3 regions of the Streptomyces sp. NPDC048506 genome follow, and region 3 is predicted to be linked to each of the others. Evidence: riboswitches for the same ligand, from Rfam matches in the RefSeq annotation. Region 3 holds a riboswitch; each other region holds the start of a gene.
The links. A riboswitch is a leader RNA that binds a small molecule or an ion and turns the genes downstream of it on or off. The one in region 3 is predicted to bind cobalamin.
Positions count from the first base shown of each region.

Region 1: it holds a riboswitch for cobalamin, as region 3 does, so the genes downstream of both, AB0C96_RS21510 (HoxN/HupN/NixA family nickel/cobalt transporter) here and AB0C96_RS13185 (cobalamin biosynthesis protein) in region 3, are expected to answer to the same signal.
Region 2: it holds a riboswitch for cobalamin, as region 3 does, so the genes downstream of both, metE (5-methyltetrahydropteroyltriglutamate--homocysteine S-methyltransferase) here and AB0C96_RS13185 (cobalamin biosynthesis protein) in region 3, are expected to answer to the same signal.

Region 1 covers NZ_JBEZIX010000025.1:102,423-109,964, forward strand. Annotated here, with positions in the region: gene AB0C96_RS21500 (DoxX family protein) at 1-294, shown strand, start outside; gene AB0C96_RS21505 (VOC family protein) at 467-967, shown strand; gene AB0C96_RS21510 (HoxN/HupN/NixA family nickel/cobalt transporter) at 980-2,158, opposite strand; cobalamin riboswitch at 2,186-2,410, opposite strand; gene AB0C96_RS21515 (alpha/beta hydrolase) at 2,575-3,423, opposite strand; gene AB0C96_RS21520 (MarR family transcriptional regulator) at 3,420-4,130, opposite strand; gene AB0C96_RS21525 (nucleoside/nucleotide kinase family protein) at 4,187-4,843, opposite strand; gene AB0C96_RS21530 (cupin domain-containing protein) at 4,907-5,365, opposite strand; gene AB0C96_RS21535 (helix-turn-helix domain-containing protein) at 5,562-6,137, shown strand; partial or broken gene AB0C96_RS21540 (helix-turn-helix domain-containing protein) at 6,160-7,046, opposite strand; gene AB0C96_RS21545 (hypothetical protein) at 7,093-7,542, opposite strand, start outside.
Region 2 covers NZ_JBEZIX010000014.1:73,167-80,708, reverse strand. Annotated here, with positions in the region: gene AB0C96_RS13860 (MFS transporter) at 1-519, shown strand, start outside; gene AB0C96_RS13855 (phosphocholine-specific phospholipase C) at 753-2,810, shown strand; gene metE (5-methyltetrahydropteroyltriglutamate--homocysteine S-methyltransferase) at 2,890-5,214, opposite strand; cobalamin riboswitch at 5,388-5,575, opposite strand; gene AB0C96_RS13845 (aldo/keto reductase) at 5,717-6,772, shown strand; gene AB0C96_RS13840 (Ig-like domain-containing protein) at 6,861-7,542, opposite strand, start outside.
Region 3 covers NZ_JBEZIX010000013.1:118,006-125,547, reverse strand. Annotated here, with positions in the region: gene AB0C96_RS13200 (extracellular solute-binding protein) at 1-686, opposite strand, end outside; gene AB0C96_RS13195 (caspase family protein) at 683-3,355, opposite strand; gene AB0C96_RS13190 (hypothetical protein) at 3,361-3,804, opposite strand; cobalamin riboswitch at 4,008-4,141, shown strand; gene AB0C96_RS13185 (cobalamin biosynthesis protein) at 4,325-5,326, shown strand; gene AB0C96_RS13180 (cobyric acid synthase) at 5,374-6,891, shown strand; gene AB0C96_RS13175 (putative cobaltochelatase) at 6,947-7,542, shown strand, end outside.

The sequences.
Region 1 (7,542 bases), on a different contig from region 3:
GGCGGGCTCGGGCTCGTGGTCGGGCTGCTGACGCCGCTCGCCGCTGCGGCGGTCGTCGGCACGATGATCAATGCGCTCGCCGTGAAGTGGGGCGGCGGATTCTTCGCACCCAAGGGCGTGGAGTACGAACTGCTGCTCGCCGCCGGTGCGGCGGCCCTGGCGCTGACCGGCCCCGGGCGTTACGCCGTCGACCGCATCCTGCCCGGTCTGCGTGCGCACCGGCTGGCGTACGGCGTGGCCGCGTTGCTGCTTGCCGCGGTGATGGCCGGCGGGGTGTTGCTGGTCCGGACGTGAGACCCCGGGCAGGGAGCAGGAGAGCTGGAGAGCAAGAGCGCCGGGGAGCAGGAGTGCTGGGGAGCAGGAGTGCTGGGGAGTGCGAGGGGGAGCGACAGGGCCGGGAGCGGCAGGCAGGTCAGGAGCGTGGCGCCACGGATGGTGTCGCGGTAGTCGATAAGGGAGTGGATTCATGGCCGTACGACGGCTCAACCATGCGGTGCTGTACGTCCGCGAATTGGCGCGGTCCGTTGCGTTCTACACCGAGGCTCTGGGGCTCACGGTGGACGTCGAGATACCGGGGCGGGCCGCGTTCCTCAGCGCGCCTGGTTCGCTCAACGATCACGATCTGGGGCTGTTCGCGGTGGGGTCGCACGCGCCTGGGCCCGAGGCCGGGCGGGTCGGGCTCTACCACCTGGCCTGGGAGGTCGGCACGCTCGGCGAGCTCGCCGCGGCCGAGGCGCAGCTCGCCGAGCGCGGGGCTCTCGTCGGCTCCAGCGATCACCTGGTGTCCAAGTCCCTGTACGCCAGGGACCCGGACGGCAATGAGTTCGAGGTGATGTGGCGGGTCCCGCGGGAGGACTGGCCGGGGCCCGACGAGGCGGACCGGCTGCGACCGCTCGATCTGGCGGTGGCGTTGCAGCGCTGGGGCCCGGACCTGGTGACGGGCGCCGCGGCCGGCTCGGCCACCTGAGGTCGGTCGGCCTCAGGCGTCCGGCGTCGCCCCAGCTGCCGGGTGCTCCTGCGGTACCGGCTCACCATGTGCAGCCGGCTTCGCCCGCTCGGCCCGTACCGCCCAGCGCTGCTCGACTCCGGCCACCCGCCAGTACGCCAGTGCCGCGGCCCAGACCACCACGAACAGGCCGACGATGATGAAGCCGACGTTGTCGAGGTTGAGGCCGGAGATCCAGCCGGTCAGCGGGTCGTTGAGGGCGAGCTTGTCGTGGAGGACGGTCACCAGCTCGATCGTGCCGATGAAGAAGGCGACGGCGATCGACAGGCCGGTGATGGTGAGGTTGTAGTAGACCTTGCGCACCGGGTTGGAGAACGCCCACTGGTAGGCGAAGTTCATGAACGTGCCGTCGAGGGTGTCGAACAGGCTCATTCCGGCGGCGAACAGCAGCGGCAGGCACAGCACCGCGTACCAGGGCAGGCCGGCCGCGGCGCCGCTGCCGGCCATCACCATCAGCGTCACCTCGCTGGCGGTGTCGAAGCCGAGTCCGAAGAGGAAGCCGAGCGGGAACATCTGGCCGGGGCGGGTGATGGACTTGGTGAAGCGGCCCAGGAAGCGGTTCATGAAGCCGCGTGAGTCCAGGTGCGTTTCCAGCTCGGCCTCGTCGTATCGGCCCGCGCGCATTGCCCGGAAGACCCGCAGGATGCCGATGAGCGCCACCAGGTTGAGCGCGGCGATCAGATAGAGGAACGAGCCGGATACGGTGGTGCCGATGACGCCGAGCAGCTGGTGGGTGCGGGTGCTGTTGTTCATCAGCGTCCCGGCCAGTCGGGTACCGCCGGCGATCAGCGCGGCGAGGACAACCACCACGCTCGAATGCCCCAGCGCGAACCAGAAGCCCACCGAGATCGGCCGCTTGCCGTCGGCCATCAGCTTGCGGGTGGTGTTGTCGATCGCGGCGATGTGGTCGGCGTCGAAGGCGTGGCGCATGCCGAGGGTGTAGGCGGTGATGCCGAGCCCGACGCCGAAGACCTGGCTGCCGACGGAGTAGTGGTGGGGGACCACGAGCAGGAACAGCACGCCGAAGGCGACGACGTGCAGCCCGGCTATGACGGCCATCAGGCCCGCGGTACGGACGGTGTCCTGCCGGCGCCAGCGGAACGCGACGGCGACAGGGGTGGTCGGGTTCGGGGTATCGGTGGACAGGGCCATCCGGTCACGCTCCAGCACCTCGTGGATCAGTTCGTGAGATGCCGTGGCCGGTCTCCTGGCTTACGGGTTCGCTGACGCTCGCGCCCACCCCCGCCTTCCCGGCCGCAGGCTGCGGTCAGTGGCGCCGTACGCGCGCCGTGCGCATACGGAAAGGGCTGGAAACTCCCCGATCACAGTGGCGAGGGCCGCTCCGGACTGGGACCACTAGGTCCGTCACCGGTCTTCCCGAACACCACGGCCCGGTCACTCTAACTGCTCACCGGGAGGGGACGGGCGGGCGCCGTTCGTCCGTGGTGCACGGCCGGGCCGGTCGGAAGAGAGCCAGGTCGTGGACGGTGGCCACGGGCACCGGCGGGCCAAGGAGGGCGGTCAACGGCGTCAGTAGGGCAAGGAGACGTCAGCAGTGCGAGGAGGCGTCAGCAGTGCAAGGAGGAGAGGAATGCGTGGAGTTCGTGGTCGAAGAGCGTGGTGTTCTCCAGGTTGACCATGTGGGCGGCGCCCGGTATGCGGACTCTTCGGGCCCCGGGGACCGTGAGCGCTATTGCATGGGCGTTGGCCGAGATGTCCGAGCTGTCGAGGTCGCCGTCGAACACCACCGTCGGTACCCCGATCTCGCCCAGGCGGTCCGCCGCGCCGACTTCCAGGGGCATCCCGGCGCCCACGCCATCGGCATGCACCTCGACGTTGGCCGCGGCCGAGGCGCGCATCCGCTCGCGGAACCCGGGGTGGACGGCGGACGGTTCGCGGTGCGGGCCGTCCACCCACATCCGTAGGAAGTGCTCGACGTAGCGCTCCGCGCCGTCCGGGGCGCCGATCGCCGCCACCTGCTCCCCGATGTGCTCCAGGACGAAGGGGTCGGTGAAGGGACGGCCGCTGATCCCGGGGGAGGCCAGCGCGAGGGCGGTTACCCGGTCGGGGTGGGCTATCGCGGTGTCGAGTGCGACCCGTGCACCGTGGGAGAGCCCGATGAGGACGGCGTGGGGGACGTCCAGCGCGTCCAGCAGGGTGCACAGGTCGTCGTGGTTGGCGTAGTCGCCGGCCACCGTGGAGGACAGGCCGTGGCCCCGGGAGTCGTAGCGGATCGCGCGGAGGCCGGAGTTCACCAACCAGGAGAACTGCTCGTCCCACATGTGCTGGTCGAGCATGCCGCCGTGCAGCAGGACCACGGCGGGGCCCGAGCCCGCCGTCTCGTAGAAGAGCTCGCCGTCGTCGATCGGCACGATGCCGTTGTCGATCTCGGACCAGGCCGTGATGGGCGGGGTCATTCTCCGGACCGTCCTTTGCCGGGGGCGCGAGCGGGGTCAGCAGCGCCGGTGGTGTCAGTGGGGTTTCTGTCTTTTCTATCGCGATTGTCGGGAGTGTGGTCAGTGCCGGTTTCGCTTGGCGACATGCGCGCACCGTTCGCCAGGTGCCGGAACTCCTCGCCGAGTCGGTCGAGTACGTGCAGTGCGGTGCGGACGTCCTCGGTGGACAGATCTGCCAGGCGCTGCCGCAGCTCCGTCACCTCGAACTCCTGGATGCCGCGTATCGCCTCCGCGCCTTGGGCGGTGAGCTCGATCAGGGGCGAGCGGCGGTGGGCGGGATTCGGGGCCGTGACGACCAGGTCCAGCTCCGCGGCGTGGTTCACCCAACGCTGCACCGGCTGTCTGTCGAGGTCCATCGAGCGCGCCAACTGCGGGACCGTTCGCGGGCCTTCGGTACGCAGTGCATCCAGCAGGGCGTGTTCGCCGGCGGTCATGCCGGTGGCCTGGAGCTCGCGCTCCACTGCGCGGACGACCGTGCGGTGCAGTGGCCACAGGCGGCGGATGACGCCGTACAGCAACTCCGCGGCAGGTGTGGGTTCTTCGGCGGGCCTCGGTTCTTCGGGCGGCCTGGGTTCTTCGGTGGGTGTGTGTTCTTCGGTGGGGGTGGGCGTCGGGTCTCCGGCGCCCCTCCCTCCGTTCCGTCCGGCATCCTCCGCGTTGACACTCATGATGTCATGATGGCATCACTGATGTCATTTGGGAAGGGGGTGGTCGCTCTGAGTGGTCACCCTTCCGTCGGACGTGGAGCCGCTTCGGGGGAGAAGGTGATGACCAGGTCGGCGCGGTCGCGGGTGGCCGCCACGACGCGGGCGTTGGCCTCGTCCGAGGTGAGGACGAATCGCTCGGCCTCGGCACGCGGGCGTCCGAAGCGCACATGCCGGTCGACCAGCCGGCGGACCCGCTCGGGAGCGTCCAGGTCCACGTACCAGACCTCGTCGAGCAGTCCGCGGATCCGTGACCAGGGAGCCGAGTCGAGGAGGAGGTAGTTGCCTTCGGTGACGACGAGCGGGACATGCGGTGCCACCGGGATGCTGCCGGCGACCGGCTCCTCGATGCGGCGGTCGAAGGTCGGGGCGTAGACGGCGGTGTCCGGCTCCGGCGAGCGCAGGCGCGCCAGTAGCGCCGCGTAGCCGGCGGGATCGAAGGTGTCGGGCGCGCCCTTGCGGTCCGCCCGGCCGAGGCGGCGCAACTCGGCCTCTGCGAGGTGGAAACCGTCCATCGGGACGAGCGTCGCCCGGCCGGCCAGCTCGGCCACCAGGTGGGCGGCGAGGGTGGACTTTCCGGCGCCGGGCGGCCCGGTGATGCCGAGCAGCCGGCGCCGGGTCGGGGTCGCGGTGGCGGCCAGCCGATGGGCGCGGGAGAGGAGGTGCCGGGGATCCATGGTGCGTCCATCGTGCCCGATCGCGGGTCGAGCCGGCCGGCCGGTGGTGTGCCGGCCCCGGGGTCAGACGTAGTACTCCATGCCGTACTTCGCGCCGATCCCGTTGAGGTGGTCGAGATCGGGGTGGCCGTCCTTCATCGCGACCGGGCCGGCCTCGAACACGTCCTCCATGAAAGCGTCCCAGCCGCCGGGTGACGAGACCTGTAGGCAGCGGGCGGGCGGCTGGGAGGCGTTGCGCATGGCGTGCGGGACGCCGTGCGGCAGCAGGGCGCACATGCCGGCGGTCAGGCGGTGGGTGGTGCCGTCGAAGTCGACCTCCATCTCGCCTTCGAGGACATAGACGAATTCATCGGCGTGGTGGTGGACGTGTAGCGGGACATCGATGTCGAGTCGGTTCTCCAGGATGGCGAGCCGGCCTTCGGTGTCGGTGGTGCGCGCCTTGACGTCCTGGCCGGGCGCCAGGGGGACGCGCCCCGGCCGCCGTTCGCCGGGCTGTAGTACGAGGAAACGCTCCTTGGGCATGGTGATCGCTGATCCTCTCCGGGCTTCTCGGATGGTGCGGGACCTCTCGGGTGGTGCGGGACTTGTCGGTGTTGCGGGAGTGCTTGGTGGTCTGGTGCAGGGCTTGCCGGTGGAGCTGAAAGGAATTTCAAGCGGAATCCACAAGCGGAATCGGAATCCGATTCCGCTTGTGGAGCGTAGCAGTAGCATCGGCGCTGTGGCACCCTCTTCGACCCCTCCCGCCCCCCAGCGCAGGCCGCGCGCCGACGCCGAGCGCAACCGGACCCGTGTCCTGGACGCCGCGCGGGAGGTGTTCCGTGCGCGCGGCGACGAGGCGCAGATGCCCGAGGTCGCCCGGGCCGCGGGGGTGGGCATCGGTACGGTCTACCGGCACTTCCCCAGCCGGGCGGCCCTGATCGCCGCCGTGGGGGAGCAACGGCAGGCGGAGCTCGTGGAGTTCGGGCGCAGTCACTGTCTGCCGCGCACCGGAGCCGCCGAGGGGCTGGCCGCCTACGTCGAGCACATCGGGGAGGTGCTCGACGCCGAACGCGGGCTGTCCGCGTCGATCGAGGCGGCGTTCGGTTCCTCCGAGCCGACCGGGGAGGGGCGGGCACAGGCCGAGACGGTCGCGGGTCAACTCCTCGCCCGTGCCAAGGAGGAGGGCACGGTGCGGGAGGACGTCGAGGTCGGTGATGTGGTGATGATCGTGTGCGGGCTGGCGGCGGTCATCCGGCACGACGCCGGTGACTGGCGGCGCTACGTCCGCAATGCGTGTGCGGGGCTGCGCCCCTAGAGGTGTATGGCCTAGTGCCGCGTCAGGCAACGGTCGCCCTGACGACGACCTCGCGTAGCCGTTCGTCGGCGGCGTGCTTGTTCCGCCAGATGATGTAGCGGCGGATCATGCTGCCCTGCTCGTTGTGGCTGGCGTGGTCGGTGCCGTTGAGGGCGAAGTAGCGCAGGGCGGCGAACTGGGCTTCGATGCGGTTGAGCCAGGAGCTGTTGGTCGGGGTGTAGAGCGCCCGGCGTCGGGGCCTGGGCTCGCGGCCTGGGTCCTTGTGCCTGCCGCCGCGCTCGGCCCATTGCCGGCCGGGGTGGGGCTGGAGGTTGAGCGGCCCGAACTCGTCCAGGCAGAAGACGACTTCGGGCTCGCCGTCCTCGGCTATGACCTCGCTGTCAGCGATCGCGTAGAGGTGCTCGATGCGGGCCTTCTTGGCCGCGTAGTCGGGGGCGCGGGAGGTCTTCCAGGTCTTTATGCGTGGAAACGAGACTCCCTCCTCGCGGAGCAGGCTGCGCAGGCCCTCGTGGCTGATGTCGTCGACCACCCCCTCGGCGACCAGGAAGTCGGCCAGTTTGGCCAGGCTCCAGGTCGAGAACGGCAGGCCGTGCTCGGCCTGCCTGGACTTGGCGATCTTCTTGATCTCGCGCCGCTCGGGCAGCGTGAACGTTCTCGGCCGGCCGCCCTTGTACTTCGGGTAGAGCGCCTCGAACCCGTCCGCGTTGAAGTTATGGATCACATCCCGGACCCGGTCCGCACGGGTGAACGTCACCTCGGCGATCTTCGCCACGGGCATGCCCTGCGCGGACAGCAGCACCATCTGGGCTCGCCGCCAGGTCACCACTGCCCAGTGCCGCTGCGGACGATCCGCAGCAGGCGCTGCCCCTCGTCGTCATCGATCTCACGGACGCGTACTCGTTCTGCCATCAGGGCGGCCTGCCGAGACCACGCCACCTGCGCGGCGGATGCCGCACTATCGGCGTGTCGCGTGCATCTCCTGAAACAACTCGAACTCGCCATCAGGGGCGGCGCTGAACCCTTGCCAGTGGAAAGAGGTCGGCGTGACCTCCGTGAACGTCCACCGCGAGCGCCTGCCCTGGGAGTCGGTGCCCTCCTGGATCATCCCACCGGCGCCGTCAGGCCGACCGACCTGGGAGAAGTACGAAGGAAGCTTCGGTGAGATCCACGTAATCTGCCACAGCCCGGTCGTGACGTCGTACATACGGATGGTGGTGCCAGGGTACCGGTCGTGGAACTCCGGGCAGAAGAGCACATCCTGCACCACCCTCCCACCCAGGGCCCAGCCGAAACGCCACTCGCCCACTGCTGTGCGCCACTGACCATCACCAAACCGGTACCGGTTGCTGATCTTCCACGTTCCGACCAGCCGACCGTAGAGCATCATCGCCTCCGCGTGGTCCGG
Region 2 (7,542 bases), on a different contig from region 3:
GCGCTGTTCGCGGTGTCCGGGCTGAGCACGATCCTGGGGCAGACCCGGGTGACCCGCTGGTGCAAGGCCCGGATGCCGGCCGGACGGGCGCTCGCCTGGGGCCTGTTCACGATGGGCCTGGCGTTCCTGCCGCTGCTGGTGGCCAGTGCGCTGCCGGTTCCGGCCGGCGGTCCCGGGCGCTGGGCGCTGGCGGCCGTCCCGCCCGCGCTGTGCGCGCTGCTGCTGGCCGTCGGCACGATGATCACCTACCCGTTCGAGATGGACACCATCGTCCGGCTCTCCGGTGACCGCCTGGTCGCCACGCACTACGGGCTCTACAACACCATCTGCGGGGTCGGCATCACGCTCGGCAACCTGTTGACCGGTGGCGCACTGGACGCCTCCCGGGCCGCCGGTCTGCCCGCCCTGCCCTGGCTCGCCCTGCCGGCCCTCGGCCTGGCGTGCAGCGCGGCCCTGTACGGGCTGCACCGGACGGGGCGGCTGACCCGGGCCGGTGGGCTGGCCGCGGTGCCGGGCTGAGGAAAATGGGTGGCCGCCCCGCCCTGCCCCGGCGGGGCGGGGCGGCCACTCCTGGCCGGGGAGTTCGCCGCGCGTACGGCGAACTGTCACACCTGGGACACCCCCACTTCCCAGACACTCGTTCCTCTTGGAACACTCTGCTGACTGCTGTGTCCCCACAGCTCCCAGCACAACTGCACAGCACCGTCCCCAACACCGCGAACTTCCCCACACCCGAAGAGGTTCACAGACTCATGCCTGAACTCAATCGGCGGCGTTTCCTCCAGATCGCCGGCGCCACCGCGGGCGTCTCCGCCCTGTCGAGCAGCATCGCCCGTGCCGCGGCCATCCCCGCCAAGCGGCGCACCGGCTCCATCAAGGACGTGGAGCACATCGTCGTCCTCATGCAGGAGAACCGTTCCTTCGATCACTACTTCGGCACGATGAAGGGCGTCCGCGGCTTCGGCGACCCGCGCCCGGTGACGCTGCCGAACGGCAAGCCGGTGTGGAACCAGCCCGACGGCGGCAAGGAGGTGCTGCCCTTCCACCCGGACGCCGAGGACCTCGGCATGCAGTTCATCGCCGGCCTCGACCACGACTGGGCGGGCGGCCACAAGGCGTTCAACAACGGCAAGTACGACCAGTGGGTGCCGGCCAAGTCGGAGCGCACCATGGCGTATCTGACCCGCAAGGACATCCCGTTCCACTACGCCCTCGCCGATGCGTTCACCATCTGCGACGACTACCACTGTTCGTTCATCGGGGCGACCGACCCCAACCGCTACTACATGCTGTCCGGGCACGTCGGCAACGACGGCAAGGGCGGCGGTCCGGTCCTCGGCAACCAGGAGGCGGGGTACGACTGGACCACGTACGCCGAGCGCCTGGAGCAGGCCGGGGTGTCCTGGAAGGTCTACCAGGACATCGGCGACGGCCTGGACGCGAACGGCCAGTGGGGCTGGATCGACGACGCCTACCGGGGCAACTACGGCGACAACTCCCTGCTCTTCTTCAACCAGTACCGCAACGCCAAGCCCGGCGACCCGCTCTACGACAAGGCCCGCACCGGCACCAATGCCAAGGCCGGCGACGGCTACTTCGACGTGCTCAAGGCCGATGTGAAGGCCGGCAAGCTCCCGCAGGTCTCCTGGATCGCCGCGCCCGAGGCGTTCAGCGAGCACCCCAACTGGCCGGTGAACTACGGCGCCTGGTACATATCGCAGGTGCTGGACGCGCTGACGTCCAACCCCGAGGTGTGGAGCAAGACCGCCCTGTTCATCACCTACGACGAGAACGACGGTTACTTCGACCACATCGTGCCGCCGTACGTCCCGTCCTCCGCCGACCAGGGCAAGTCGACCGTCGACACGAGCCTGGACTACTTCCCCGGCAACGCCAGCTACGCCGCCGGCCACTACGGCATGGGCATGCGCGTGCCGATGATCGTGGTCTCGCCGTGGAGCACCGGCGGGTACGTGTGCTCCGAGGTCCTCGACCACACGTCGATCATCCAGTTCATGGAGAAGCGCCACGGGGTCAAGGAGCCGAACATCTCGCCGTGGCGGCGCACCGTCTCGGGCGACCTCACCGCCGCCTTCGACTTCGGCGGCAAGGACACCGGCCCGGCGGCCCTGCCGGACACCGCCGGCTACCAGCCGCCGGACCACGAGCGCCACCCCGACTACGTCCCGCACGCCCCCGCCAACCCGGCCCTGCCCAAGCAGGAGTCCGGCTCCCGCCGCACGCGCCCGCTGCCGTACGCGCCGCTGGTCGACGGCTCCGCGGACCCGGCGGCCGGCACGTTCACCCTCACCTTCAGCGGCGGCGACGCGGCGGGCGTCTGCTTCCACGTCCGCTCCGGCAACCGCACCGACGGCCCCTGGACCTACACCACCGAGGCCGGCAAGAAGATCTCCGACACCTGGAACTCGGCGTACTCCAAGGGCGCCCACGACCTGTCGGTGTTCGGTCCGAACGGCTTCCTGCGCGTCTTCAAGGGCCCCGGCAAGACCGCCGGCCCCGAGGTGACCGCCCGCCACGACAAGGCCAGCGGCAACATCAAGCTGACCCTGAAGAACGCGGGCAGCGCCGCCGCCAACCTCACCGTGACGAACGCGTACGGCGGCGCCGCGGAGACCTTCAAGGTGAAGGCGGGCGCCACCGTGGAGCACACGGTCGACCTGCGGGCCAGCAAGCGCTGGTACGACCTGTCGGTCACCTCCGACACCGACAAGACCTTCCTGCGCCGGTTCGCCGGCCACGTCGAGAACGGCCAGGCGGGCGTGAGCGACCCGGCACTCATCACCGGCTGACCGCCGGCGACGAGGTTCGCGCGCTCCCCCGCACCGCGGGGAACGGGGCGCCCGCCGATCCGGCGGGCGCCCCGTGGCGTCAGGAGGCCGCGTCCGGCAGGCCGGCGCGGACCTCCCGCGCCGCCGCGACCAGGTTCTCCAGCGCCGCGCGGACCTCGGGCCAGCCACGGGTCTTCAGCCCGCAGTCCGGGTTGACCCACAGGCGCTCGGCGGGGATCGCCTCAAGTCCCTTGCGCAACAGGCCCGTTGCCTCCGCGGCGCTCGGTACCCGCGGGGAGTGGATGTCGTAGACGCCGGGCCCCACCTCGCGGGGGTAGTCGGCCGCGGCCAGCTCGTCGGCGACCTGCATATGGGAGCGGGCCGCCTCCAGGCTGATCACATCGGCGTCCAGGTCGTCGATGGCCCGGACGATGTCGCCGAACTCCGCGTAGCACATGTGGGTGTGGATCTGGGTGTCCGGGCGGACGCCGCCGGTGGTGAGGCGGAAGGCCTCGGTGGCCCAGGCGAGGTACCCCGCGCGGTCGGCGGCGCGCAGCGGCAGCGTCTCGCGCAGCGCCGGCTCGTCCACCTGGATGACCGAACTGCCCGCCGCTTCGAGGTCGTCGACCTCGTCGCGCAGGGCCAGCGCCACCTGGCGGGCGGTGTCGCCGAGCGGCTGGTCGTCGCGGACGAAGGACCAGGCCAGCATGGTGACCGGACCGGTCAGCATGCCCTTGACCGGCCGGTCGGTGAGCGACTGGGCGTAGGCCGTCCAACGCACCGTCATCGGCCCGGGGCGGGCGACGTCCCCGGCGAGGACCGGCGGCCGGACGTAACGGGTGCCGTACGACTGGACCCAGCCGTGCTGGGTGGCCAGGTAGCCGGTGAGCTGTTCGGCGAAGTACTGGACCATGTCGTTGCGTTCCGGCTCGCCGTGCACCAGCACGTCCAGGCCGGCCTTCTCCTGGAAGGTGAGCACCTCGCGGATCTCGGCCGCGATCCGCTCCTCGTACCCGGCGGTGTCGATCCGGCCGGCCCGCAGCTCGGCGCGGGCGGTGCGCAGCTCGGCGGTCTGCGGGAACGAGCCGATGGTGGTGGTCGGCAGCAACGGCAGTCCCAGCCGGGCGCGTTGGGCGGCGGCCCGCTCGGCGTACGGCAGGGTCCGGCGACCGTCGGCCTCGGTGACGGCCGCGGCGCGGGCGCGCACCGCCGGGTCGTGGGTGAGTGCCGAGCCGGCCCGGGAGGCCAGCGCGGCGCGATTGGCGGCCAGTTCGGCCGCGATGGTGTCGGTGCCCCGGAGCAGGCCGCGGGCCAGGGTGACGATCTCCGTGGTCTTCTGACGGGCGAAGGCCAGCCAGCGGGCGATCTGCGGGTCGATCTCCCGCTCGGCGGTGGCGTCGAGCGGGACGTGCAGCAGCGAGCAGGAGGACGCGACGTCGACCCGGTCGGCGAGGCCGAGCAGGGTGCCCAAGGTGGTCAGGGACTTCTCGAAGTCGTTGAGCCAGACGTTGCGGCCGTTGACCACGCCGGCGACCAGGCGCTTGCCGGGGAGCCCGCCGACCGCCGCCAGATCGTCCAGGTTGGCCGCCGCGGATTCGGTGAAGTCCAGCGCCAGGCCGTCGACGGGCGCCTTGGCCAGTACCGGCAGCGCCTCGCCCAGCCGGTCGAAGTACGAGGCGACCAGCAGCTTCGGGCGGTCGGTGAGGGTGCCCAGGTGGTGGTAGGCGCGGGCGGCGGCGGCCAGTTCGGCGGGGTTGCGGTCCTGGACGAGAGCGGGCTCGTCGAGCTGCACCCACTCGGCGCCGGCCGCCCGGAGGTCGGCGAGCACCTCGGCGTAGACGGGCAGCAGCCGGTCGAGCAGCGTCAGCGGTTCGAACCCGGCGGCGACACCGGGCGCGGGCTTGGCCAGCAGCAGGTAGCTGACCGGCCCGACCAGGACCGGGCGGGCGGCGAGGCCGAGTGCGAGGGCCTCGGTCAGTTCGCCGACCTGCTTGGCGGAGTCCGCGACGAAGACCGCCTCCGGCCCCAACTCCGGTACGAGATAGTGGTAGTTGGTGTCGAACCACTTGGTCATCTCCAGCGGCGCCAGGTCCTGGGTGCCGCGGGCCATGGCGAAGTAGCCGTCCAGGGGATCGGCGGCCACCGCGGCACGGTGCCGGGCCGGGATCGCGCCGACCATCACGCTGGTGTCCAGGACGTGGTCGTAGTACGAGAAGTCGCCGGTCGGCACCTCGTCGATACCGGCCGCGGTGAGCTGCTGCCAGGCCGTGCGGCGCAGCCCGGCGGCGGTGGCCCTCAGGGCGTCCGCGTCGACGCGGCCCTTCCAGTACCCCTCGATGGCCTTCTTCAGTTCGCGGTGCTGCCCCTGCCGGGGGTAGCCGTGCACGGTGGCCCGTACTGCCGCGGCTGTGGACGTGCTGGTCACGGAACTCTCCTTCGCGAGCGTGCCTCTGTGGACCCCGGGACGGGGGAGGGCGCGAAGGGGTGGCCCACCGGGCGGGTCGCGGGTGCGCTGCCGCCGCCCGTGCCGCCTGGTGTGTCCGCCGACCCGCCCTCGAAGGTCACCGAGATCACCCCGCACACCGGTCGTGCGGGGGCACTGGCAGGTCTTCGGACTCGCGGGCACGTCCGCCAAGGGCGGATACCTACTGGCCGTCGCTTCCCAGGCCCGGACGGGCCCAGTGCGTGTGACGGCGGTCGTTCCCACTCACCGCTGCGGGGCAGTCCCGGATTTCCACCGGGTTCCCTCTTACGACGCACCTGCCTGGCGGGCAGGGCGAACCAGACGCAAGGGCCAGCCTAGGCGATGCCCTCCCGACCCCTGTAGGCCCTCCCCGGTGATCCGGTCACCCGCGCCGGGCACGCCTCGCGTTGGAGAGCGCTTCAACTCCTAGCGTGGTGATCACCTACCGAGCGAAGGGAACACCGTGCGCTACACACTGTTCGGCAAGACCGGCCTGCGGGTCAGCGAGCTGAGCCTGGGGACCATGACCTTCGGCGAGGAGTGGGGATGGGGCGCGGCCAAGCACACCAGCAGCCGGATCCTGGACGCCTACGCCGACGCCGGCGGCAACTTCCTCGACACCGCCAACAACTACACCGACGGCGCCGCCGAGCAGTTGCTCGGGGAGCTGCTCGAAGGCCGCCGGGACAGCTTCGTGCTGGCCAGCAAGTACACCTGCGCGACCCGTAAGGGCGATGTGAACGCGGCGGGCAACCACCGCAAGAACCTGGTCCGGTCGGTGGAGGCGAGCCTGGACCGGCTGCGCACCGACCACCTCGACGTGCTGTGGGTGCACGCCCGGGACAACTTCACCCCGGTCGACGAGCTGATGCGGGCGCTCGACGACCTGGTGCGCTCGGGCAAGGTGCTCCACCTGGGCGTCTCCGACTGGCCGGCCTGGGAGATCGCGCAGGCCAACACCCTCGCCGAGCTGCGCGGCTGGAGCGCGTTCGCCGGCTCGCAGCTGCGCTACAACCTGCTGGAGCGGACACCGGAGCGGGAGTTGCTGCCGCAGGCCCGCGCCTTCGACCTGGCCGTACTGGCGTGGGCGCCGCTGGCGGCCGGCAAGCTCACCGGCAAGTACCGCCGCGGCGAGACCGGCCGGCTGGACGTCACCGGCAGCCACACAGGGGACCACAACGAGGACGAGACCCTCACCGCGGTACTGGAGATCGCCGAGCAGGGCGGCTGGAGCCCCGCGCAGGTGGCGCTGGCGTGGCTGCGCAGCCGGCCCGGCAACGTCATCCCGATCATCGGCGCCACCAAGGAGAGCCAGCTCGCCGACAACCTCGCCGGCCTCGACGTCGAGCTGGACGGGGCGGCGCTGGCACGGCTGGACGCGGCGAGCGCGGTGCCGCTGGGCTTCCCGCACGACTTCCTGCGGCAGCCCGGCATCACCGAGAACGTCTACGGCGACCGCTGGGCCGACATCGAGGACAAGCGCTCCACCTACCGCCGCACGGTGCACGAGGTCCGCTGACCCGGCGCAGCCCGCCGGGAGCCGGAGCGTCGAACGCCGCCGCCCGGATGCCGGGCGGCGGCGTGCGCTCAACTCCCCGGTCGGGGGCCTACTTCAGGGCGCTGCGCTGCTGCCACTGCTGCCAGGTCTCCTGCCAGACCTCCAGGCCGTTGCCGACGTCGGTCTTGTTGGGGTTGGTGGTGCCCTTCACCTCGACCGTGGAGCCGATCGTCAGGAAGTCGTAGACCTTCTTGGCGTCCGAGGTGGTCATGCCGAAGCAGCCGTGGCTGTTGTTGACCACGCCGAGCGACTTGTTCCACGGGGCGGAGTGCAGGAAGGTCCCGGAGGCGGTGAGGTGGGTGACCCACTGCGAGTCCAGCATCCACTCGTCGCCGTGGCCGATGGTGGCGGAGTCCATCGTCTCCGCCGCGTTCTTGCTGCGCACGGTGTGCACCCCACCGCGGGTCGGGTCCTGCGGGGAGCCCGCGGAGCCGGTGATGCTGCCGACGTTCTTGCCGTTCTCGTACATGGTCAGGGTGTGCGAGGGGACGTCGATGACGGCCTTGCGGTCGGCGCCGACGGTGAAGCCGAAGGTGTAGTCCCGGGCGAACCAGCCGCCGGCCGTCCCGGAGTTGATACCGCCCAGCGCGCCGTTCACCGAGACCTTGGTGCCGGCCGGCCAGTAGTCCTTGGGCCGCCAGTCGATCCGGTCCTTGCCGGACCAGTCCTTGACCCAGCCCCAGGAGCCCTCGACCTTCGGCTGGGAGGTGACCTTCAGTGCCTTCTCGATC
Region 3 (7,542 bases):
GGGTCGCCGCCGCTGGCCCAGGCGGACTCCAGGGTGTTGACGGTCAGCCCCTCGTAGGGCCGCAGCTGGGCGACCATGCCGTACATCCTGCGGTCCTCGGGGACCTTGCCGTCCTTCGCCCGGGCCGCGAGGTCGCGGTTGTAGGCGGGCGCCACCTTGAGGGCCATGTCCTTCAGCTGGCCCCAGTTGGCCGGCGGGGCGTACTCGCCGTACCTGGCGAGGATGTCCTTGCGGTAGTAGAGCAACCCTGCGTCGCTGTTGAACGGGACACCCCAGATCTTCCCGTCGTAGTCGACGGTCTTGACCACGCTGGTGAGGAAGTCGTCGTCCAGGGGCGCGTCCCAGGGGCGGATCACGCCCGCCTCGGCGAACTCCGCGGTCCAGGCCACGTCGAGGTTCAGGACGTCGTAGTCGCTGTTGCCGGACTGGCCCGCGGCCAGCAGCTGGCTGCGCTGGCCGTCGGCGGTGTCCGGGAGCTTGACGATCCGCACCGTGCGGCCGGTGCGCTTCTCGAACGCCCGGATGAGCTCCTGGCGGACGCCGGTGCTGCTCAGGTCGCTACCGGTGGCCACGACGATCGGCCCCAGCTCCGGGCCGGGCTCCGGCCCCGCGGTGCAGCCGCCGACCGCCGCCGTCAGCAACAGGCACAGCAGGGCGGCCGGCCAGCCCGCACGGGAGCGTCTCATCGGTCCCCCCGGCCTGCCGTGCCGATCGAGGCGACCAGCCCGGCCAGCAGGTCGGGCGCCTGTGGACCACCGGGTACGCACTGCCCCCGGGACGCGCCGGCCAGCCCCTGAAGGGCGAAGGTGTCGCAGCCGGTCCGGCCCATCACCAGCGTCAGCACCGGCACCGCGGGCTTCTCCTTCAGCAGCGCGGTGAGGGTCTGCTCGACGCCCGCCGCGCGCCCCGGCCCGCCGTCGTCCTCGTCGAGGATCAGCACGATCGCCTGATTGCTGCCGGCCGACTTCTTCATCTCCCGTACCGCGACGGTCAACGCCTCCTCCATGGCGGCGCCGTGGTCGACGAGCTCGCCCGGGCCTCCCCTGCCGATCCTCTCCAGCTCGGTCTTGCCCCGGGCAGGGTCGGCGGTGCCGAGCGGGACGACCCGGCGCACCGACCCCCGGTCGCCGGGGTGCGCACGGTCCGGGAAGGTCCACAGGCCGTAGGTGTGGCGGTCGCCGACCATCTCCAGGACTCGGCCCGCCGCGGCGAGCGCCACCGGCAGCTTGCCGCCGTCGGCCATCGACGTGGAGGCGTCCATCAGGATCAGCAGCCGGCTGGACTTCTGGGCCTTGTCGTAGCCGTCCAGCACCCGGGCGACCTGGCCGGGGCCGACCGCGAACCGGTTGACCGGGGCGTCCAGGTCGGCGCCCGCGCGGCTGCTCCGCAGCGGCGAGCCCGCCGGGAGCACGGGCTGCCCGCCGCCGTCCGCGCCGGCCCCGCCGGTCACCGGACGGTAGCCCTGCCCGACGAGGGTCCGCTGGCCGCCGGCCGGGTCCCGCAGCCAGCCGGCGAACCGGTCGACCGCGGCCCGCCTGGGGGTGGCGTCCGTGGTGCCGCGCCAGTCGACCCGGATCAGCGGGTGGTCGAGCGCCGGCACGTTCCTGGGGTAGTACGCCGCGTACCGGTCGCCGGGGGCGAGCGGGGCGTCCTGGGCGGGGCAACTGCCGATCGCGTGGCCGAGGTTGAAGTCGGCGAGGGACTTCTCGGAGACCAGCGGCGCCGCGTGGGCGCCCTGGCCGGTGCCGGGGCCGCCCCGGCGGTCCGGGCCGGCGGCCGGGCGCAGCGAGCAGAGCAGCTCGGTGCTGCCCGCGTACTGGCTGCCCGGTGCGGACAGCCGCTGCTCGGCGCCCTCGGCGAGGGCCGGGTCGGGGTCGCCCGACGGGCCGATGGCGGAGCCGTCGCCCGCGAGGTAGAGGCCGATGGTGTGCAGCAGTCCGGTGCCGGACAGCACCGGACTCGGGCGGAGGAGTCTCAGGTCGCCGTGGGCGCTGTCGGTGCCGGCGAGCAGGTCCCGCCAGGAGGCGCCGACCGGTTCGACGTCGTCCAGCCGCTTGGTGGCCGGGATGCCGACGACCAGTGGGCTGTAGGCGACCGGGCCGGTGTTGTGCAGGGCCGCCGGGGAGCCGGCCGGGGGCATCCCGCGGCGGGCCTCCTCGTAGTCGGCGGTGGATTCGGGGATCCACAGGTCGGGCTGCGGCCCCGGCCGGTAGAGAGGGTCGGGGCCCTTGGTGTCGGACGCGCCCCGGCCGGTGCCCTTGGCCTCGCCCTGCCAGCGGTCGGCGGCGGCGAAGCCCTGGTCGACCTGGTCCTTGGCGGCGGAGTAGACGGTGATCTGGGCGCGCCGGCAGCCGCGCGGCAGGTCGCCCTCGCCGGGCAGCGGGCGGGTGTTGAGCTCGGACATCTCGTAGTCGAACGCAGCCTGGCGCAGGGCGGGTTCGGCCTCCGGGGCGGTCAGCAGCCGCAGCTCCAGGGCGGGCGGGCAGTCCGGCAGCGGGCGCAGCACCTGGAGGGCGACCAGCCCGGCGGCGGCCAGCACCAGCACCGTGCACAGGGCCAGCAGCAGCCGCAGCCGGGGCCGGAGGTGCTGGTTGAACCAGCGGCGTAAGCGGACCCGCGGCGGGGTCGGCAGCCGCACTTCGGGGGTGGCGAAGGTCAGGACGACGTCGTCGACGGTGTTCTGCTTCGCCGACCGCGGCTCCCACACGTCACCCATCGGGGTCCGCTCGTCGGCGAGCCGCACCCGCAGCTCCCGCACCAGGTCCTCGAAGGTGACGAACCGGCGGCCGGGGATGCCGTGTTCCAGGACCTCCACCACGGCCCGGGTGAAGAGCGTGCCGCCGGCCGGTTCGTCGCCGCTGAAGATCCGGCGGTTGGGCTGGGCGGCCATCAGCAGCGACATCGGCTTGCGGCGGGAGTGGAAGGCACCGTCGGCGTTGCCGGAGTAGCAGCACTCCAGGACGATCACGATGCGCTCGGCCCGGGCGTTGTCGAGGCAGGAGAGGACCATGTCCTGCCAGGAGACGGTGGTGTGGCTCTGCCGGGGCACCGACGCGCCGACCATCAGCTGGAGATCGCCGCCGTCGCTGCCGACCCAGCCGTGGCCCGAGAAGTGCACCAGCAGCAGCCCGCGCGCCTCGTCGGCGGCGGCGGTGAGCGCCTGCACCAGCTCCCACGGCTCCTCGGGGCGGCAGAGCGTGACCTCGTCGGCGGTGAACAGATCGGTGCCGGTGAGCGCGCGGCGGAGCTCCGCGGCGTTGTCCTCCACCGCGGGCAGGTCGGTGAGGGTGGTGTAGTCGTGGACGCAGATCAGCAGCGCGCGGTTGAGCTTTCCCCGTGCGTCGTATTCGGACATCCGGCTCAGTCCTCGACGGTGCTGCCGCCCCCGTGCGCCGGGCTGCCGGGATCGCGGCGTGTGGTGTCGCCGACCGTGTGCACCTCCCCGCCGGTGCCGACGTCGACGGCGGGCGCCTCGCCCGCGGCGCGCTCCTCCTTGCGGCGCCGCAGCCACTCCCGCAGGGCGATGCTCAGCCCCTTGGTGACCTCGGTGGCGACCGCGCCCACGATCACCAGGATCAGGTCGTCCACGCCCACGGCCATGTCACCCAGATCGGGTCCGTCGGGCGGGCCGGTCTCCGGGGCGGGGTGCGGCCGCTGCTCCCAGGAGTGTTCCTGGCGGGTCAGCCAGGGTTCGCGCTCCAACCACGCCCGGAGGTCGTCGAGATCCTGCTGCGGATTGTTCGTCCCCGTGACCCTGATGCTGATCTCGTGACGACCCTCATGTCGATCGGCGCTCTCCGGCATCCCCCGGCCCCCCTTCCGGCGGCCCCGTCGCCACCGTGCACCAGATAGTGACGTGGGATCAGGGGCAGGGGCAACCGTCTGTGACGCCACAGCCACCCTGTGGCGTCCGCCACAGCGCCCGCCGTGGTGCAGCGCCGCAGGTCAGGGGTGAGTTGACGGGCATTCGCGGGGCGTGGTGGACTGCCGGGGCCAATCGGCGACAGAAGAGGAAGTCCGGTGAGAATCCGGCGCGGTCCCGCCACTGTCACCGGGGAGCGTCCCTCCGACGAGGGCCACGGTCCGTACCCGTACGGACTGGAAGGCCGGAGGCCACGCCGATCCGGGAGCCAGGAGACTCTCGTCGCCGTTCCGTCGAACCAGGGCGCGGACCCTGAGTGAGGACGTACGCCCATGCCCGGCTGCCCTTCGAGAGCCCCGATGCCCGCTGCCGCAGGGCCCGTTCGAGGCGCCGTGCCAGGCGTCCCAGGCGTCGCGGCCCAGGCGGGACCGTGCGGACACGCCCTGCCGGCGGCCTGACCCGATGCGCGGCGAACACGCGGGATATGCGTGCGGCGCGGCCCTCGGCTTCCTCGGCGACCTGATCGCGGCGGATCCCCGGCGCGGCCATCCGGTGGCCGCGTTCGGCCGGGCCGCGGGCGCCGTCGAGCGACGGCTGTGGCGCGACCACCGCGGCTACGGGGCGGCGCACACCGTGCTGTGCGCGGGCGGCGCGGCCGCCGGTGCCGCCCTGTTGCAGCGCGCCGTGGGGCGCCGCCGCGGCGCCCGGGTCACGCTGACCGCGGCGACGGTGTGGGCGGTGCTGGGCGGCACCTCGCTCGGCCGGGAGGCGCGGGCCGTCGGCGGTGCGCTCACGGCGGGCGATCTGGACGTGGCGCGGGAGCGGTTGCCGCATCTGTGCGGGCGCGATCCGCAGGCGCTGGACGGGCCGCAGATGGCCCGCGCGGTGGTGGAGTCGGTCGCCGAGAACACCTCGGACGCGGTGGTGGGCGCCCTGGTGTGGGGCGCGCTCGGCGGAGTGCCCGGGCTGGTGGCGTTCCGGGCGGTGAACACCCTGGACGCGATGGTGGGTCACCGGTCGCCGCGCTACCGCCGCTTCGGCTGGGCCGCGGCCCGGCTCGACGACCTGGCCGGCTGGCCCGGCTCCCGGCTGACCGCCGCACTGACCGTGCTCGCCGGCCCGGACCGGCGCGGTGCGCTGCGGGCCTGGCGGGCGGACGGCGGTGCCCACCCGAGCCCCAACGCGGGCCCGGTCGAGGCGTCCTTCGCGGGCGCCCTGGGCGTACGGCTGGGCGGCACGCTGGCGTACGGCGGGCGCGTCGAGCACCGCCCGGTGCTCAACGGCGCGGCGCGGCCGGCCACCGCGGACGACATCGAGCGGGCGGTGCGGCTCTCCCGACGGGTGAGCGCGCTGGCGCTGGCGGCGACGGTGGCGGGGCGGCTGGCGGTGGCCGCGGCACGGCGCGGGAACCGCAGTGCGAGCGGGTACCGGAGCGGCAGCGCGAGCGGGAAGGGACCCCGGTGAACAGGAAGTTGAAGGCCTCGTCCGGTGCGGGCGTCGGCGGTGGCCTGATGGTGGCCGGCACGACGTCCGACGCCGGCAAGAGCGTGGTGACGGCGGGGATCTGCCGCTGGCTGGTCCGGCAGGGCGTCCGGGTGGCGCCGTTCAAGGCGCAGAACATGTCGCTCAATTCGTTCGTGACGCGCCAGGGCGAGGAGATCGGGCGGGCCCAGGCGATGCAGGCCGCCGCGGCCCGCGTGGAGCCGACCGCGCTGATGAACCCGGTCCTGCTCAAGCCGGGCGGCGACCGCAGCAGCCAGGTGGTGCTGCTGGGCAAGCCGGTGGGCGAGCTCAGTGCCCGCGGCTACCACGCGGGGCGCCAGGAGCAGTTGCTGGACACCGTGACCGGGTGCCTGGCCGAGCTGCGGCGGACGCACGACGCGGTGATCTGCGAGGGCGCCGGCAGCCCCGCCGAGATCAATCTGCGGCGCACCGACATCGTGAACATGGGCATCGCCCGGGCCGCCCGGATACCGGTGGTGGTGGTCGGCGACATCGACCGCGGCGGGGTGTTCGCGTCGTTCTTCGGGACCACCGCGCTGCTGTCGAAGGAGGACCAGGCGCTGGTCGCCGGGTACCTCGTCAACAAGTTCCGGGGCGATGTGACGCTGCTGGAGCCGGGGTTGGACATGCTGCGGGGCCTGACCGGTCGGCCCACGCTGGGCGTGCTGCCCTTCGCCCACGGGCTCGGCATCGACGAGGAGGACGGGATGGGGGTGTCTCTGCGCGGCGCGGTCCGCGAGAGCGTGGTGGCGCCCCCGCACGGCGCGGACGTGCTGCGGGTGGCGGTCTGCGCGGTGCCGCTGATGTCGAACTTCACCGATGTGGACGCGCTGGCCGCCGAACCGGGCGTGGTGGTGCGGTTCGTGGACCGGCCCGAGGAGCTGGCCGACGCCGACCTGGTGGTGCTGCCGGGCACCCGGGGCACCGTCCGGGCGCTCGGGTGGCTGCGCGAGCGCGGACTGGCCGCGGCGATCGCCCGCCGGGCCGCCGAGGGCCGCCCGGTGCTGGGCATCTGCGGCGGCTTCCAGATGCTGGGCGAGCGCATCGAGGACGACGTCGAGTCGAAGGCGGGCACGGTCGAGGGGCTCGGCCTGTTGCCGGTACGGGTCCGGTTCGCGGCCGAGAAGACGCTCGCCCGGCCCGTCGGCAGGGCGCTGGGCGAGCGGGTGGAGGGCTACGAGATCCACCACGGTGTCGCCGAAGTGACCGGCGGGGCCGAGGCGTTCATGTCCGATGACCGGGGCGACGGCCTCGACGGCTGCCGGGTGGGCGCCGTGTGGGGCACGCACTGGCACGGCTCCCTGGAGAGCGACGCCTTCCGCCGGGCCTTCCTGCGGCGGGTCGCGGCCGACGCGGGCCGGGCGTTCGTCCCGGCCCCCGACACCAGCTTCGGCACGCTGCGCGAGGAGCAGTTGGACCGGCTGGGCGACCTGATCGAGGAACACGCGGACACCGACGCCCTGCTGCGGCTGATCGAGGACGGGGTGCCGGAGGGACTGGCGTTCGTGCCTCCGGGGGCGCCATGAGGGGTACGCAACGGACGGACCGGGGAGCCGACGGCGACGTGGAGGACGACACAGCATGACAACCGCGCACAACACGACCCCGCAGTACCCCTTCACCGCGGTGGTCGGCATGGACGATCTGCGGCTGGCGCTGCTGCTGAACGCGGTGAGCCCCGCGGTCGGCGGGGTGCTGGTGCGCGGTGAGAAGGGCACCGCCAAGTCCACCGCGGTACGGGCGCTGTCGGCGCTGATGCCGACCGTGGACGTGATCGGCGGCTGCCGCTTCGCCTGCGCCCCCGCCGCGCCCGACCCGGGCTGCCCCGACGGGCCGCACGGGGCGGGTGCCGTCGAGTCCCGGCCGACGCGGATGGTCGAACTGCCGGTCGGTGCCTCCGAGGACCGGCTGGTCGGCGCGCTGGACATCGAGCGGGCCCTGGCGGAGGGCGTGAAGGCCTTCGAGCCCGGCCTGCTCGCGGACGCGCACCGCGGCATCCTGTACGTGGACGAGGTCAACCTCCTCCACGACCACCTGGTGGACCTGCTGTTGGACGCCGCCGCCATGGGCGCCTCGTACGTGGAGCGCGAGGGCGTCTCGGTGCGGCACGCCGCCCGCTTCCTCCTCGTCGGCACCATGAACCCCGAGGAGGGCGAGCTGCGGCCGCAGCTGCTGGA